2 regions of the Kitasatospora sp. NPDC034023 genome follow, and region 1 is predicted to be linked to the other one. Evidence: riboswitches for the same ligand, from Rfam matches in the RefSeq annotation. Region 1 holds a riboswitch; the other holds the start of a gene.
The links. A riboswitch is a leader RNA that binds a small molecule or an ion and turns the genes downstream of it on or off. The one in region 1 is predicted to bind thiamine pyrophosphate.
Positions count from the first base shown of each region.

Region 2: another riboswitch for thiamine pyrophosphate. It lies ahead of ACZ52R_RS01795 (purine-cytosine permease family protein); the one in region 1 lies ahead of thiO (glycine oxidase ThiO).

Region 1 covers NZ_JBVIRY010000002.1:45,671-52,636, forward strand. Annotated here, with positions in the region: gene ACZ52R_RS03065 (polyprenyl synthetase family protein) at 143-1,264, shown strand; gene thiE (thiamine phosphate synthase) at 1,414-2,067, opposite strand; gene ACZ52R_RS03075 (Rv2175c family DNA-binding protein) at 2,067-2,432, opposite strand; gene ACZ52R_RS03080 (NAD(P)/FAD-dependent oxidoreductase) at 2,475-3,683, opposite strand; TPP riboswitch at 3,825-3,937, shown strand; gene thiO (glycine oxidase ThiO) at 3,941-5,119, shown strand; gene thiS (sulfur carrier protein ThiS) at 5,185-5,385, shown strand; gene ACZ52R_RS03095 (thiazole synthase) at 5,387-6,184, shown strand; gene pknB (Stk1 family PASTA domain-containing Ser/Thr kinase) at 6,280-6,966, shown strand, end outside.
Region 2 covers NZ_JBVIRY010000001.1:398,393-405,358, forward strand. Annotated here, with positions in the region: gene ACZ52R_RS01770 (FAD-binding oxidoreductase) at 1-63, opposite strand, end outside; gene ACZ52R_RS01775 (MFS transporter) at 320-1,564, opposite strand; gene ACZ52R_RS01780 (MerR family transcriptional regulator) at 1,611-2,438, opposite strand; tRNA gene ACZ52R_RS01785 (tRNA-Ser) at 2,570-2,657, opposite strand; gene ACZ52R_RS01790 (S1C family serine protease) at 2,735-4,645, opposite strand; TPP riboswitch at 4,856-5,002, shown strand; gene ACZ52R_RS01795 (purine-cytosine permease family protein) at 4,995-6,431, shown strand; gene ACZ52R_RS01800 (glycerophosphodiester phosphodiesterase family protein) at 6,552-6,966, shown strand, end outside.

The DNA.
Region 1 (6,966 bases):
CATGGAGGCCGGACAACCCGATTCCACGGATTGAGACAATTAGTGGACGGCATTCCGGTTGACCCCGCAGGGCTGCTCGCACGCCCGTTCCCAGCCGCCCAGCTACGCTTGCTGCACCCCAGAGAACCAGCGGAGCCCCATCGTGACCTCGTCCAGCACCCGGCCGGCCAATCCCATTGACGTGGAGGACGTCCGCACACGCGTCAACGCCGCGCTCGCCGCGTTCATGGACGGCCAGTCCGCGCTGCTCGGCAAGATCTCGCCCCAGCTGGTCCCCGCGTCCGACGCGCTGCGCGACTTCCTGCTCGACGGCGGCAAGCGGCTGCGCCCGGCCTTCTGCTACTGGGGTTGGCGGGCCGCCGGCGGCCCGGCCAGCCCGGGGGGCGACGGGGGCGACGGGATCGCCAACGCGGCCGCCGCCCTGGAACTGCTCCAGGCGAGTGCCCTGGTGCACGACGACCTGATGGACCGCAGCGACACCCGCCGCGGCCTGCCCTCGATCCACCGCCGCTTCGAGGCGCTGCACCGCGACAGCGGCTGGCGCGGGGACCGCGAGCAGTACGGCGCCTCGGCCGCGGTGCTGCTCGGCGACCTGCTGCTGATCTGGTGCGACGAGCTGTTCCTGCGCTCCGGCCTGGAGCCGGCCGCCGTGCTGGCCGCCAAGCCGGTGTTCGACCTGATGCGCACCGAGGTCATGCTCGGCCAGTACCTGGACGTGCTGGAGCCGGTGGCCGGCGACTCGACGGACGAGGGCGCGCTGGACCGGGCGCAGACGGTGCTGCACTACAAGTCCGCGAAGTACACGATCGAACGCCCGCTGCAGGTCGGAGCACTGCTGGCCGGGGCCGGACCCGAGCTGGTCGAGGCCCTCGGGGCGTTCGGGCTGCCACTGGGCGAGGCGTTCCAGCTGCGGGACGACCTGCTCGGCGTCTTCGGGGACCCGGCGGTCACCGGAAAGCCGGCCGGGGACGACCTGCGCGAGGGCAAGCGCACCCTGCTGGTCGCGCACGCGATGCGCGGCCTGCCCACCGCCGACGCCCGGCACCTGGACGAGCGGCTCGGCGCGCCGGACCTGGCACCCGAGGAGGTCGCCGGGCTGCGCGAACTGGTCGCCCGCAGCGGCGCGCCCGAGCTGGTGGAGCACCGGATCGAGGAGCTGATGCGGCAGTCGCTGGCCGCGCTGCAGGCGGCCCCGCTGGTGGACGAACGGGCCCGCGGGGTGCTGCTGGCACTGGCCGAAGCCGCCACCATCCGCAAGTACTGAAGACGTGGCCGAAGCCGCCACCATCCGCAAGTACTGAAGACGTGGCCGAAGCCGCCACCATCCGCAAGTACTGAAGACGTGGCCGAGACCGCCACCGTCCGCAAGTACTGGCGGACGGCGACGGCCTCAAAGGCGGTCCTCGGCGGCGGTCAGAGCGCCGCGCGCACCCGGCGGGACAGCTCGGCGGCGGCCGCCCGCGGGTCCTCCGCGGCGGTGATGGCCCGGACCACGACGATCCGGCGGGCACCGGCGGCCAGCACCTCGTCCAGGTTGCCGAGGTCGATCCCGCCGATGGCGAACCACGGCCGGTCGGTGGCCTGCTTCGCCGCGTACGAGACCAGGCCGATGCCCGGTGCCGGGCGGCCCGGCTTGGTCGGGGTCGGCCAGACCGGGCCGGTGCAGAAGTAGTCCACCCCGGGTTCGGCGACCGCCGCGTCCACCTCGGACTCGGCGTGGCAGGACCGGCCGATCAGGACGTCCTCGCCGAGGATCGCCCGGGCGGCCGGCACCGGCAGGTCGTCCTGGCCGAGGTGCAGCACGTCCGGCCGGGCCGCGTGGGCGACGTCGGCGCGGTCGTTGACGGACAGCAGCTTGCCGTGCCGACGGCAGGCGTCGGCGAAGACCTCCAGGGCCGCCAGCTCCTGCTTGGCCTCCAGGCCCTTGTCACGCAGCTGGACGATGTCCACCCCGCCCGCCAGCGCCGCGTCGAGGAACTCGGCGAGGTCGCCCTGCTCGCGGCGGGCGTCGGTGCACAGGTAGAGGCGCGCGTCCGCCAGGCGGGCGCGCGGCGTGTCCGCCGCCATCAGATCAGCATCGCCTGGGCGCGGCGCTTGACCTCGGTGCCGCGGTTCTCCCGCAGTGCCTGGATCGGGCTGCCGGGCAGCGACGGGTCCTCGGTGAAGAGCCACTCCAGGATCTCCACGTCGTTGTACCCGCAGTCGCGCAGCACGGTCAGGGTGCCGGACAGGTGCTTGACCAGCCCCTGGCCGTCGATGAACGCCGCAGGGACTTGCAGCGACTTGTTCGGGCCCCGCCGGACGGCGATCAGGCCGCCGCTGCGGACCAGGTCGCGCACCTCGGTGACGCGCACCCCCCACTGCTCGGAGATGTCGGGGAGGTACATCCACTCGGCGACCAGGGCTTCAATCTTGCTTTCGATCTCACTCACGCCACCAGACTGCCACCTCCGCGGCCCGCCGCGCACCAGCCGCTACCCGGCGACCGCCGACTTCAGCGGAACCGAGGGGTCCGCCGCGCGGGCCGGGTCCAGCGCCGCACCGCGTTCGATCAGCTTCCGTCCCTGGGTGAGGTCGCGCGGCCGGTCCACGGTCAGCAGCGCGCTCGGCACCCCGTCGCGCAGCCAGAGCACCGCCCAGGAGCCGTCCTGCGGGCTGCCGCGCCACAGCGGCTCGTCGCCCTCGGCGTGCCGGCCCACGTACTGGACCATCCGCCCGAACTGCTCCGACCAGAAGTACGGCACCGGGTCGTACGGCGGCGCGTCCGCACCGAGGACGGCGGCGGCCGCCGCCTCGCCGGACTGCAGCGCGTGGTCCCAGTGCTGGACGGCCAGCCGGCCGCCGGCCCGGGCCGAGGGGTAGCTGACGCAGTCCCCGGCCGCGAAGACACCGGGCAGGCTGGTGCGCAGCCGCGCGTCCACCACGACGGCGCCGGTCCCGTCCAGTTCGACGCCGGAGCCGGTCAGCCACTCGGTCGCGGGCCGGGCGCCGATGCCGACCACCACCTCGTCGGCGGGCAGGTGCGAGCCGTCCGCCAGCAGCACCGCGCCGGGCTCGACGGCGGCCACGCCGACCCCGCAGCGCAGGTCGACGCCGGCCTCGGCGTACCAGGCGGCCATCGCCGAGCCGATCGCGGTCGGCAGCGCGCCGGGCAGCGGCGCCGGGCCCGCCTCGACCACGGTCACCTCGCAGCCCGCCTCGCGGGCGGCGGTGGACACCTCGGCGCCGATCCAGCCCGCGCCGACCAGCACCAGCCGCAGGCCGGGGCGCAGCAGCGCGCGCAGCGCCAGCGCGTCGTCCAGGGTGTGCAGCAGGTGGGCCCGCTCGGCGCCGGGCAGGGCGCGCGGGACGGCGCCGGTGGCGATCACCAGCGAGCCGTACGGGAGGTCGCCGTCGTCGGTGTGCAGCACGCCGGGGGTGAGGCCGGTGGCCCGGCGGCCGGTGCGGACCTCGATGCCGAGGTTCGCGTAGTCGATGTCCAGGGTGGTGCTGTCGCTCTTGCCGAGCAGCACGTCCTTGGAGAGCGGTGGCCGGTCGTACGGCGCGTGCGGCTCCTCGCCGACCAGCGTGATCCGCCCCCGCCAACCGCCCTGCCGCAGCTTCAGGGCGCACTGCGCCCCGGCCAGCCCGGCCCCGACGACGACCACCTGATCCGTCCCGCTCAGCTCTGCCACGCCCGTCACTGTACTCAGCGCGACGCCACCGCTTCCGGGCCGTCCACCCTTCGTTCAGGCGCGGCCTCGCGCCGAGCGGCCCCCTTCCGCCTCCCCCTGTCCACCCTTCGTCCGGCCCTTCGGCCGGGCCGGGCCCCGGCGTTATGGTGGGGACACCATCACGGGAGCCCGGCGAACCGGGCTGAGAGGCGGGCTGGCACGGCCTGCGACCGTCCGAACCTGATCCGGGTCATACCGGCGAAGGGAGAAGAGCAGCTTTGACACGCATGCCATCAGGCGCCCCACCCGACGTCCTGGTGATCGGCGGGGGCATCATCGGCCTCGCCGTCGCCTGGCGGGCGGCGCAGCGAGGGCTGCGGACCGTCGTGGTCGACCCCACCCCCGGCGGCGGGGCGGGCAAGGTCGCGGCCGGGATGCTCGCCCCGGTCACCGAGCTCCAGTACGGCGAGGAGCCGCTGCTGCGCCTCGGCATGGCCTCCAACGAGCGGTACGCGGACTTCGTCGCCGAACTCACGGAGGCGAGCGGCGGCCAGGACACCGGCTACCGCCAGTGCGGCACGATCGCCGTCGCGCTGGACTCCGACGACCGCGAGGAACTGCGCGAACTGCACGCCTTCCACCGGCGGCTGGGCCTGGACTCGACCTGGCTGACCGGCCGGGAGGCCCGCAGGCTGGAGCCGATGCTCGCCCCCGGGGTGCGCGGCGGCCTGCACGTCGCGGACGACCACCAGGTGGACGGCCGGCGGATGCTCACCGCGCTGCTGTCGGCCGGGGAGCGCGCGGGCGTCGTCGTCCGGGCCGCCGAGGCGGTTGAGCTGCTGGTCGAGGGCGGCCGCGCGGTCGGCGCCCGCCTGAGCACGCACGAGACCGTGACCGCCGACCAGGTCGTGCTCGCCGCCGGCCCGCACAGCCACCGGCTGGCCGGTCTGCCCGAGGGCGTGCTGCCCGCGATCCGCCCGGTGAAGGGGCAGGTGCTGCGCCTACGGGTCCCCGACGCCTACCGGCCGTTCCTCTCCCGCAACGTCCGCGCCGTGGTGCGCGGCCGGCACATCTACCTGGTGCCGCGGGAGAACGGCGAGCTGGTGATCGGCGCGACCACCGAGGAGCAGGGCTACGACACCACGGTCACCGCCGGCGGGGTGTACGAACTCCTGCGCGACGCGCACGAGTTGGTCCCGGGTCTCACCGAACTCCCGCTCGCGGAGACCTCGGCCGGTCTGCGCCCGGGCTCGCCCGACAACGCGCCGCTGCTCGGCCCGACGTCACTGCCCGGGCTGGTCGCCGCCACCGGCCACTACCGCAACGGCGTGCTGCTCACCCCGGTGACCGCCGACCTGCTCTCCGAGTACCTGGCCACCGGCGAACTCCCCGAACTGGCGCAGCCGTTCACCCCCACCCGGTTCTCCCCCGCCCCCGCTCGCCCCACCACGAAGGCCCTGGCATGACCGAGATCGCACCGAACGAAACCGGCCCGAACGAGACCGCACCGAACGAAACCGGTCCGGACGAGATCGCACTGACCGTCAACGGCAAGCCCCGCGAGGTGCCGGCCGCGACGACCCTCGCCGAGGTGGTGGCCACCGTCAGCCGGGCCAACTCCGGCGTCGCCGCCGCCCTCAACGAGGCCGTGGTGCCCCGCAGTTCGTGGTCCGAGACGCCGCTGACCGCGGGCGACCGGGTCGAGATCCTCACCGCCGTGCAGGGAGGCTGAGATGGCCGACGACCTGCTGACCATCGCCGGGACGAGCTTCTCCTCCCGGCTGATCATGGGCACCGGCGGCGCGCCGAGCCTGGAGGTGCTGGAGCGCGCGCTGCTCGCCTCCGGCACCGAGCTGACCACCGTCGCGATGCGCCGGGTCGACGCGGGCACCCAGGGCTCCGTCCTGGACGTGCTGACCCGCAACGGCATCCGCGTGCTGCCCAACACGGCCGGCTGCTTCACCGCCGGCGAGGCCGTGCTGACCGCCCGGCTGGCCCGCGAGGCGCTCGGCACCGACTGGGTGAAGCTGGAGGTGATCGCCGACGAGCGAACCCTCCTGCCGGACCCGATCGAGCTGCTGGACGCCGCCGAGACCCTGGTCGACGACGGCTTCACGGTGCTGCCGTACACCAACGACGACCCGGTGCTGGCCCGCAAGCTGGAGGACGTCGGCTGCGCCGCGATCATGCCGCTGGGCTCGCCGATCGGCTCCGGTCTCGGCATCCGCAACCCGCACAACTTCCAGTTGATCGTGGAGAGTGCGGGCGTCCCGGTGATCCTGGATGCGGGCGCCGGCACCGCCTCCGACGTCGCGCTGGCGATGGAGCTGGGCTGCGCCGCGGTGATGCTGGCCTCCGCGGTGACCCGGGCTCAGGACCCGGTGCTGATGGCCGAGGCGATGCGGCACGGCGCCGAGGCGGGCCGGCTCGCCCACCGGGCGGGGCGCATCCCGCGCCGCTTCCACGCCGAGGCCTCCTCCGCGATGGCCGGCCGGGCCGACCTGGACACCCGGGAGCGGCCTGCCTTCTGAAGCACCGGCGTGTCACAAGCCGGGCACAGCCGGGCCCCGGGGCGGCGTCCTCCGGGTCCGGCCGCCCGGCCCGGCACTAGACTCGCCGGGTGGACATGGCACTGCACGACCCGCTGATCGGCGCCCTGCTCGACAACCGGTACCGGGTCGAGCAGCGCATCGCGACCGGCGGGATGTCCACCGTCTACAAGGGCACCGACACCCGGCTCGACCGGGTGGTCGCCCTCAAGGTGATGCACCCCGCGCTGGCCGGGGACGAGGCCTTCACCACCCGCTTCATCCGCGAGGCCAAGGCGGTCGCCAAGCTCACCCACCCCAATGTGGTCAACGTCTTCGACCAGGGCGCGGACGGCGGAAACGTTTTCCTCGCCATGGAGTACGTGCCCGGCCGCACCCTGCGCGACCTGCTGCGCGACTGCGGCGCGCTCTCCGTTCGGGCCGCGCTGGACGTCCTGGAGCCGGTGCTCGCCGCCCTCGGCGCCGCCCACCGGGCCGGGCTCGTCCACCGCGACGTCAAGCCGGAGAACGTGCTGATCACCGAGAGCGGCCTGGTCAAGGTCGCCGACTTCGGCCTGGTCCGGGTGCTCGGCGCCGCCGACGGCGCGCCCACCTCGACCAGCACCGCCACCGGCGGCACGGTCCTGGGCACCGTCTCCTACCTGGCCCCCGAGCAGATCCTCCCGGACGCCCCCACCGACCAGCGGGTCGACGTCTACGCGGCCGGCATCCTGCTCTACGAGATGCTCACCGGCCGCCGCCCGCACACCGGCGACAACCCCGTC
Region 2 (6,966 bases), on a different contig from region 1:
GGGGTCCACCACCACGGCCCCGGCCGGGAGGCCCTGCGCCAGTCGGTCCGTCAGATCACCCATCGCCGCCGCCTCCGCTCGCCGCCCGACCAGCCTCCACCTCCGCACTCTGCCCGCGTGCCGGTGGCGGGGCAAGTGGGCCCTGGGACGGGCGGGGAGGCCGCCCGGCGGCGGCGAGCGGAAGGGGCGGAGTTCAGGGGCCGTGTGGGGCGAGTGGGCCCCGGACAGGGTGCGGAGGGCGCCCGACGGGGGCGAGGAATCGGCGAGGGCCCGGGCGTGTGGGCGTCGCGGGGCGGGTGGGCAGGGCTCCCGCTGCGGGTCAGGCCCGGCGGAGAGTGGGAGTGGCCAGGGCGGTGAGGCCGGCGGTGGCGGTGGCGAGGGCGCAGAGGAGGGTGGGCAGGGCGGCGCCCGCCGCATCCGCGAGCAGGCCCAGCAGGGCGTTCGACAGCACCAGGGACACGCTCTGCACGAGCGTCAACAGGGCCTGTACACGGGAGAGATGGGAGGGCGGGGCGCCGGTCAGCACCAGCGGTCCGAGATGGCAGGCGAAGAGCCCCGAGCCGACGCCCGCCACCGCGCTGCCCGCCAACGCCGCCACCGGCCCCGCGGCGAGCGCCAGCAGCGCGATCCCCGCCGACGCCGTGCAGAGCCCGGCCGCCGCCCCGACACCCGCCCGGGCGAGCGCGCCCCGCCAGGCGACCAGGCCGGCCACGGTGAGCACCCCGGCCGCCTGTCCGCCGGTCACCAGGCCAGCCGTTCCCGCCGTCCAGCCGTGCGCCCTGGCGAGCAGCGGGCCGAGGAGCGACACCACCGGCAGCAGTGCCCCGGCGGCCGCGCCGGTGAGCAGCAGCGCGGCCCGCAGCAGCGGGTCGCGCAGGGCGAGCCGGACGCCGGACGCCGCCTCGCGCAGCAGGCCGGCCGGCGCGGCGGCCGGCGTCTCCTCCCGGGGCCGGACCCACAGCAGGACCAGCAGGACGACCCCGAAGCTCACCGCGTCCGCCACCGCCGCACCGGGCAACCCGCCGACAGCGACCAGCAGGCCGCCCAGCGGCGCCCCGAGCAGGACGGCGCTCTGCCCACCGGCCTGGCGCAGCGCGAGTGCCCGGGGCAGCCGCTCGTCCGGCACCAGCCGGCCGGGCATCGACCCGCTCGCCGGGAGGTAGAAGGCGTCGACGGTTCCGATCACGGCCGCCCCCGCGACCAGCAGCCACAGCGGCGTGCCCCGGCTGCCCGCGACGAGCGCGATGGCGGCGGTCGCGACCAGCATCACCGTGTCCCCGGCGAGCATCACGCGGCGGGCGCCGAACCGGTCCGCGACCGCACCGCCCAGCAGGACCAGTGCCGTCCGCGGCACGGTGATCGCGGTCAGGACGAGGCCGGCCGCCCCGCCGCCGTGCGCGGTGGCGGCCCAGCCGAGGGCGAAGTAGAGCGCGGCGTCGCCCAGCAGTCCGGCCTGGGTCCCGGCCAGCCAGAGCAGGTACGGCACGGGCAGCGGCGCCCGCGCGGCAGTGGCGGTGGCGGTGGCAGCGGCGGTACCGGCAGCGGGGGCGGTGGCGGTGGTCATGCCGGGCGACGCTAGGACCCTCGACCCGGTCGAGGGCAAGCGCGGTCTACCGGCGGACCACCGGCTCCTGGAGCTCGGTGACCCACCCGGCCTGGTCGTCCGGGCACTCCAGGTACAGCTCCCGGGCGTACCCGGCCGAGCGGTAGCCGTTCTCCTCGATGAAGCGGGCCAGTTCCTGGACGGTGCCGAGCACTGCGTCCATCGAGCCGCGGTGCACGATGGTCGCCGCCTCCCCGATCGGCGGCAGGTCGAGCACCTCGAAGTCGTGCGCGCCCGGCCGCACCGACGGCCCGACCGGGACGGCGACCAGGATCAGCACCGAGCCGTCACCCTCCGGCGCGTCCTCGTACCGGGCGACGGACGGGCCGGTCGCCTCGATCCCGGCCGCGGCCAGCCGTCGGCACAGCTCGTCGAACAGCGGGCCGATCACCGGCGTGATGTCCTCGGGCTCGTAACTCGCGGCCACACCGGCCAGTTGGGCCACCCGGACGGACGGCACCGGCTTCACCACGACATCGTGCGTGGACATGGTCCCCTCACTCTCGATCGTCCGGAGCCTCGCCTCCACCCGGGCCAGCCGCAGCTCGTCCGCCGCGATCGCCTCGGCGAGTTGGGCCCGCCGCAGCCGCAGCATCCCGCGCAGTTCGGCGGCGTCCACCTCGTCGTCCAGGACGGCCCGCACCTGCTGCAGCGTGAAGCCGAGCTCCTTGAGCGCGATCACCCGGTTGAGCCGGGCGAGTTGGGCCGCCTCGTACGAGCGGTAGCCGCTGACCGGGTCCACCCGGGCGGGCCGCAGCAGGCCGATCGCGTCGTAGTGGCGCAGCATCCGCACCGACACCCGGCCGTGGCTGGCGAAGTCTCCGATGTTCAACATGATGCGTCCACCCCATCGCCTCCCACGGTGTCAGGGTCAACCCCGACCGCCGGACCGCTCCCCGGAAACACCGAGAGCGGGTGCCGACTTGATGTCGGCACCCGCCCTGAGCAGGTGGTTCTCCTAACCAGCGGAGAGCGTGGGATTCGAACCCACGGTGACGGGTCACGCCACGACAGTTTTCAAGACTGTTCCCTTAGGCCGCTCGGGCAGCTCTCCAGGCGGAGGTCAGCCTAACGGGTCCCGCGGGGTTCGGCGCACACGGTTTCGCGGCGTCGCGGGTCAGCGGGCGGCGGTCACTGGTCGCCGTCGCGCTGGCCGAGGGTGACCTTGGTGGTGAGGGTCTGGCCGTTGCGGGTGTACTCGACGTCGACGGTCTCGCCGGGCTTGTGCGTCCAGATCCGGCTGACCAGGGCGGGGCCGTTCTCGATCGGCACGCCGCCGAGCTTGGTGATGACGTCGCCCGGCTTGAGGCCGGCCTTGTCGGCGGCGCCGCCGGGGGTGACGGCGGGCTGGCCCTGGATGTCCTTGGTCTGGATCTGCGCGCCGTCGCCCTTGTAGTCGTCGTTGCGCAGCACGTCGAGCTTGGCGTAGACCGGCTTGCCGGTCTTGATCAGGGTGTCCGCGACCCACTTGGCCTGGTTGATCGGGATGGCGAAGCCCAGGCCGATGCTGCCGGCCCGGCCGTTGGCGGAGGCGTTGGACTGGATCGCCGAGTTGATGCCGACCACGGCGCCGCCGGAGTCGAGCAGCGGGCCGCCGGAGTTGCCGGGGTTGATCGAGGCGTCGGTCTGCAGGGCGTTCATGTACGAGGCCTGCGAGCCGGTGTCGTCGCCGGAGGCGACCGGGCGGTCCTTGGCGCTGATGATGCCGCTGGTGACGGTGGACTCCAGGCCGTACGGCGCGCCGATCGCGACGGTGGCGTCGCCGACGTTGACCTTGTCGGAGTCGGCCAGCGGCAGCGGGGCCAGCTTGCTCTTCGGCGGGTTGTCGATCTTGACCACGGCGACGTCGTAGCCCTCGGCGTGGCCCAGCACCGAGGCGTTGTACGAGGTGCCGTCGGCGAACTTGACGGTCAGCTTGCCGCCGTTGAGGGTCGGCGCGACCACGTGGTTGTTGGTGAGGATGTGGCCCTCGGTGTCGAAGACGAAGCCGGTGCCGGTGCCGGACTCGCCGTTGCCCTGCGCCTTGATGGTGACGACGCTGGGCAGCGCCTTCTGCGCGATGGCGGCGATCGAGCCGGGGGAGGGCTCGTTCTTCTGGGTGTCGCTGGCCTGGACGGTGGTGCTGCGGTGGTCGTCCGCGGAGCTGCTGCTGTCGTTGCGGTCGGCCACGGTCACGCCGAGCGCGCCGCCGGCCACACCGGCGACCAGTGCGACGGCAGCGATCAGGGCGACCAGTCCACCGCGCTTCTTGCGCGGGCCGCCGCCGTCCGGGCCGCCGGGGTAGTCGGCCGGGTAGCCGAGCGGGCCCGCCGGGCCGCCGGGGTAGCCCGCGCCGCCGGAGGTGGCGTCGTGGGTCGGGCCCCAGCCGCCGAGCGGCTGGCCCGCACCGAACGGGTGGTGGCCGTGCGCGGCGGGCGTGCCGTGGGCGGCCGGGGTACCGGGGGCGGCTGCGGCGGCGCCGTACGCGTCGTGCGCACCGGCGGCGGGGACGCCGTGGGTCGGGGTGGCGTACGGGTTGGCGGCCGGCGGCAGCGCCGGGGCCACGGGCGCTGCCGCCGGGGCCACGGGCGCGGCGGGCGGCAGGACCGGCGGCGGCGCGTCGATGTACCCGGTGGCCGGGTCGACGGCGTGCTCCTCGGCGACCGGCGCGGCGGGCGCCACCGGCGGGGCGGCTGCCTCGGGCGCGGCCGCCGGTGCCTCCGGCGCGGGGACCTTGGTGAAGGCGACGGTGGGCTTGTGCCCGCCCTCGGCCGGGACGGTCTCGGCCGTGCCGGCCTCGCCGGTGGCCGCCTCGGGTTCGGGCACCCGACGGAACGCCATGGTCGGCTTGTGCCCGCCGTCCGCCGGCGCCGCGTCCGCCGGGGCGGCCTCGGCGGGGACGGCCTCGCCGGTGGCCGCCTCCGGCTCGGGGACCCGGCGGAAGGCCATGGTCGACTGGTGCCCGCCCTGAGCGGGGCCTTCGGAAGCGGACTCAGCCGCCCCCTGGCCGGCGGGCTGCTCCCCCTGCGGCCCGGTGGGCCCAACCTCGCGCTCGGTGCTCACGGACGACCTCCATAGCTGGCAGAACCAAGGACCATAGTTTTTCGCACTGTCGATTCGATTGCCGTAAGGACCCCTCTGAAGAACTCATAAGAATCCTTAGCCGGTGCCGACGGCCGAGGGCTCCCCCCTCCCCGCCGGGCGTCCCGCGATGCGGACCGCGCACGCCCTGGCCTTGGGTGTTCACCCCTGTGCCGGTTAGCCTGTCGCTCCAAACTGACACGCGGGAGCTTGGACCGACCAGGCTGAGAGTGCGCATGTCGACCGTACGCCACGCGAGCGAGGTGGACGGTCGAGGGGGCGCTGACCGCCGGAACCTGTCCGGGTAATGCCGGCGTAGGGAGTATCGGCCATGCCGTCTGCTTCGTCATCCTCTTCTTCGGACGCTGCCGCGTCCAAGGATTTCCCCGAGTCCACCGCTGCGGCGACCACCGCTGCGGCCACCACGGCGACCGCCGTGCGGGACCGTTCCGAGCGCGTCGAGGCGCCGCTGGTCCTGGACACCGAGCCGCCGCGCACGCTGCGCTTCCGGGACCACTTCGCGCTCTGGATGAACCTGGGCGTCAGCCTGATCGGCTTCTCGACCGCCGCCACCGTGCTCGGCGCCCCCGGCAGCGAGCTGTCGCTGGCCGCCGCGGTGACCGCGATCGTGGTCGGTACGGCGGTCGGCACCGCGATGCTCGGCGTGGCCGCGCTGATCGGCGCCCGGACCGGCGCCCCCGCGATGGCGAACCTGCGCGGGCTGTTCGGCACCCGGCTGTCGTACCTGCCGACGGTGCTGAACATCGTGCAGTGCGTCGGCTGGGGCGTGTTCGAGCTGCTGACGATCTCGGCGGGCGCCCAGACCGTCGCCCACACCACCGGCTACCGCTGGCTGTTCGTGCTGCTCGCGGGCGCCCTGACGACCGCGCTGACCATCTGGCCGCTGGGCTCGATCGCGGTGCTGCGCCGCTTCGTGGCCGGGGCGGTCGCCGTCGCGATGGTGTACTTCACGGTCCAGCTGGGCCGCCAGGGCGTGCCGGACCCGGGCGCCGGCAACTGGCACGGCTTCCTGGGCGCGACCGACGCGATGATCGCGGTGTCGATCTCCTTCGTCCCGCTGGCCGCCGACTACACCCGGCACTCGCGCACCCCGCGCTCGGCGTTCTGGGGCAGCTTCTCCGGCTACACGATCGCCCAGGTCTGGTGCTACGTGCTCGGCCTGATGGCGCTGCTGCAGTCCGGTGGCGACCCGAACAAGCTCTTCGACTCCTTCCTCGGCGTCTGGGCCGGCTGGCTGTTCCTGCTGGTGCTGGTGCTGCGCGAGACGGACCAGTCGTTCGCCAACGTGTACTCGACCGCGATGTCGGTGCAGAACCTGCTGCCGCGGGTGGACCGCCGGGTGCTGAGCGGCGTGATCGGCGTGCTGACCACCGTGCTGGCGCTGCAGATCGACCAGTTCACCGACACCTACTACAGCTTCCTCGGCCTGATCGGCTCGGTGTTCGTGCCGCTGCTGGCGGTGCTGGCGGTGGACTTCTTCCTCGGCGCCGGGCGCCGCGGCTGGAACCTCTCCGAGGACGCGCCCGCCCGCTGGACGATGCTGCTGCCGTGGGTGCTGGGCTTCGCCGTCTACCAGTTCATCGCGCCGACCAAGGTCGCCGACTGGTGGACGAACTTCTGGACCGCCGCCCAGGAGGCCCTGCACTTCACCCCGCAGGAGTGGACGTCGGCCTCGCTGTTCGCCTTCCTGGTGCCGGCCCTGGCCACCTGGGCGCTCACCCCGCTCTCCCGCCGCGCCGCGCGCTGACGCCGGGCGCCGGGCGCCGGGTACCCGAACCCAGCACCCGGCACCCGGCACCCGGAGACGGCCCCACAGGTTGGGGCCGTCTTCGCCTCCGCGTTACCTCCGCCGCCTATCGTTGGCCCTGTGACCAGCCCAGACCTGTCCTCGCCGGAGGCGCGCACCGCGCCGTCCGTCCAGGTGATCGCCCACCGCGGTTCCTCCCACGCCCTGCCCGAACACACCCTCGCGGCCTACCGGCGCGCGCTCGACGAGGGCGCGGACGCGGTGGAGTGCGACGTCCGGGTGACGGCCGACGGCCACCTGGTCTGCGTGCACGACCGGCGGATCGGCCGGGTGTCCAACGGCCGCGGCACCGTCTCGGCGATGACGCTCGCCGAGCTGCAGTCGTACGACTTCGGGGCCTGGAAGACCGGCCGCCCCAGCACCGACCCGGAGCTGCGCGGCGTGCTGCCGCTGGAGCGTCTGCTGGAGCTGGTAGTGGACTGCGGCCGCCCGGTGGACCTGGCGATCGAGACCAAGCACCCGGTGCGCTTCCGCG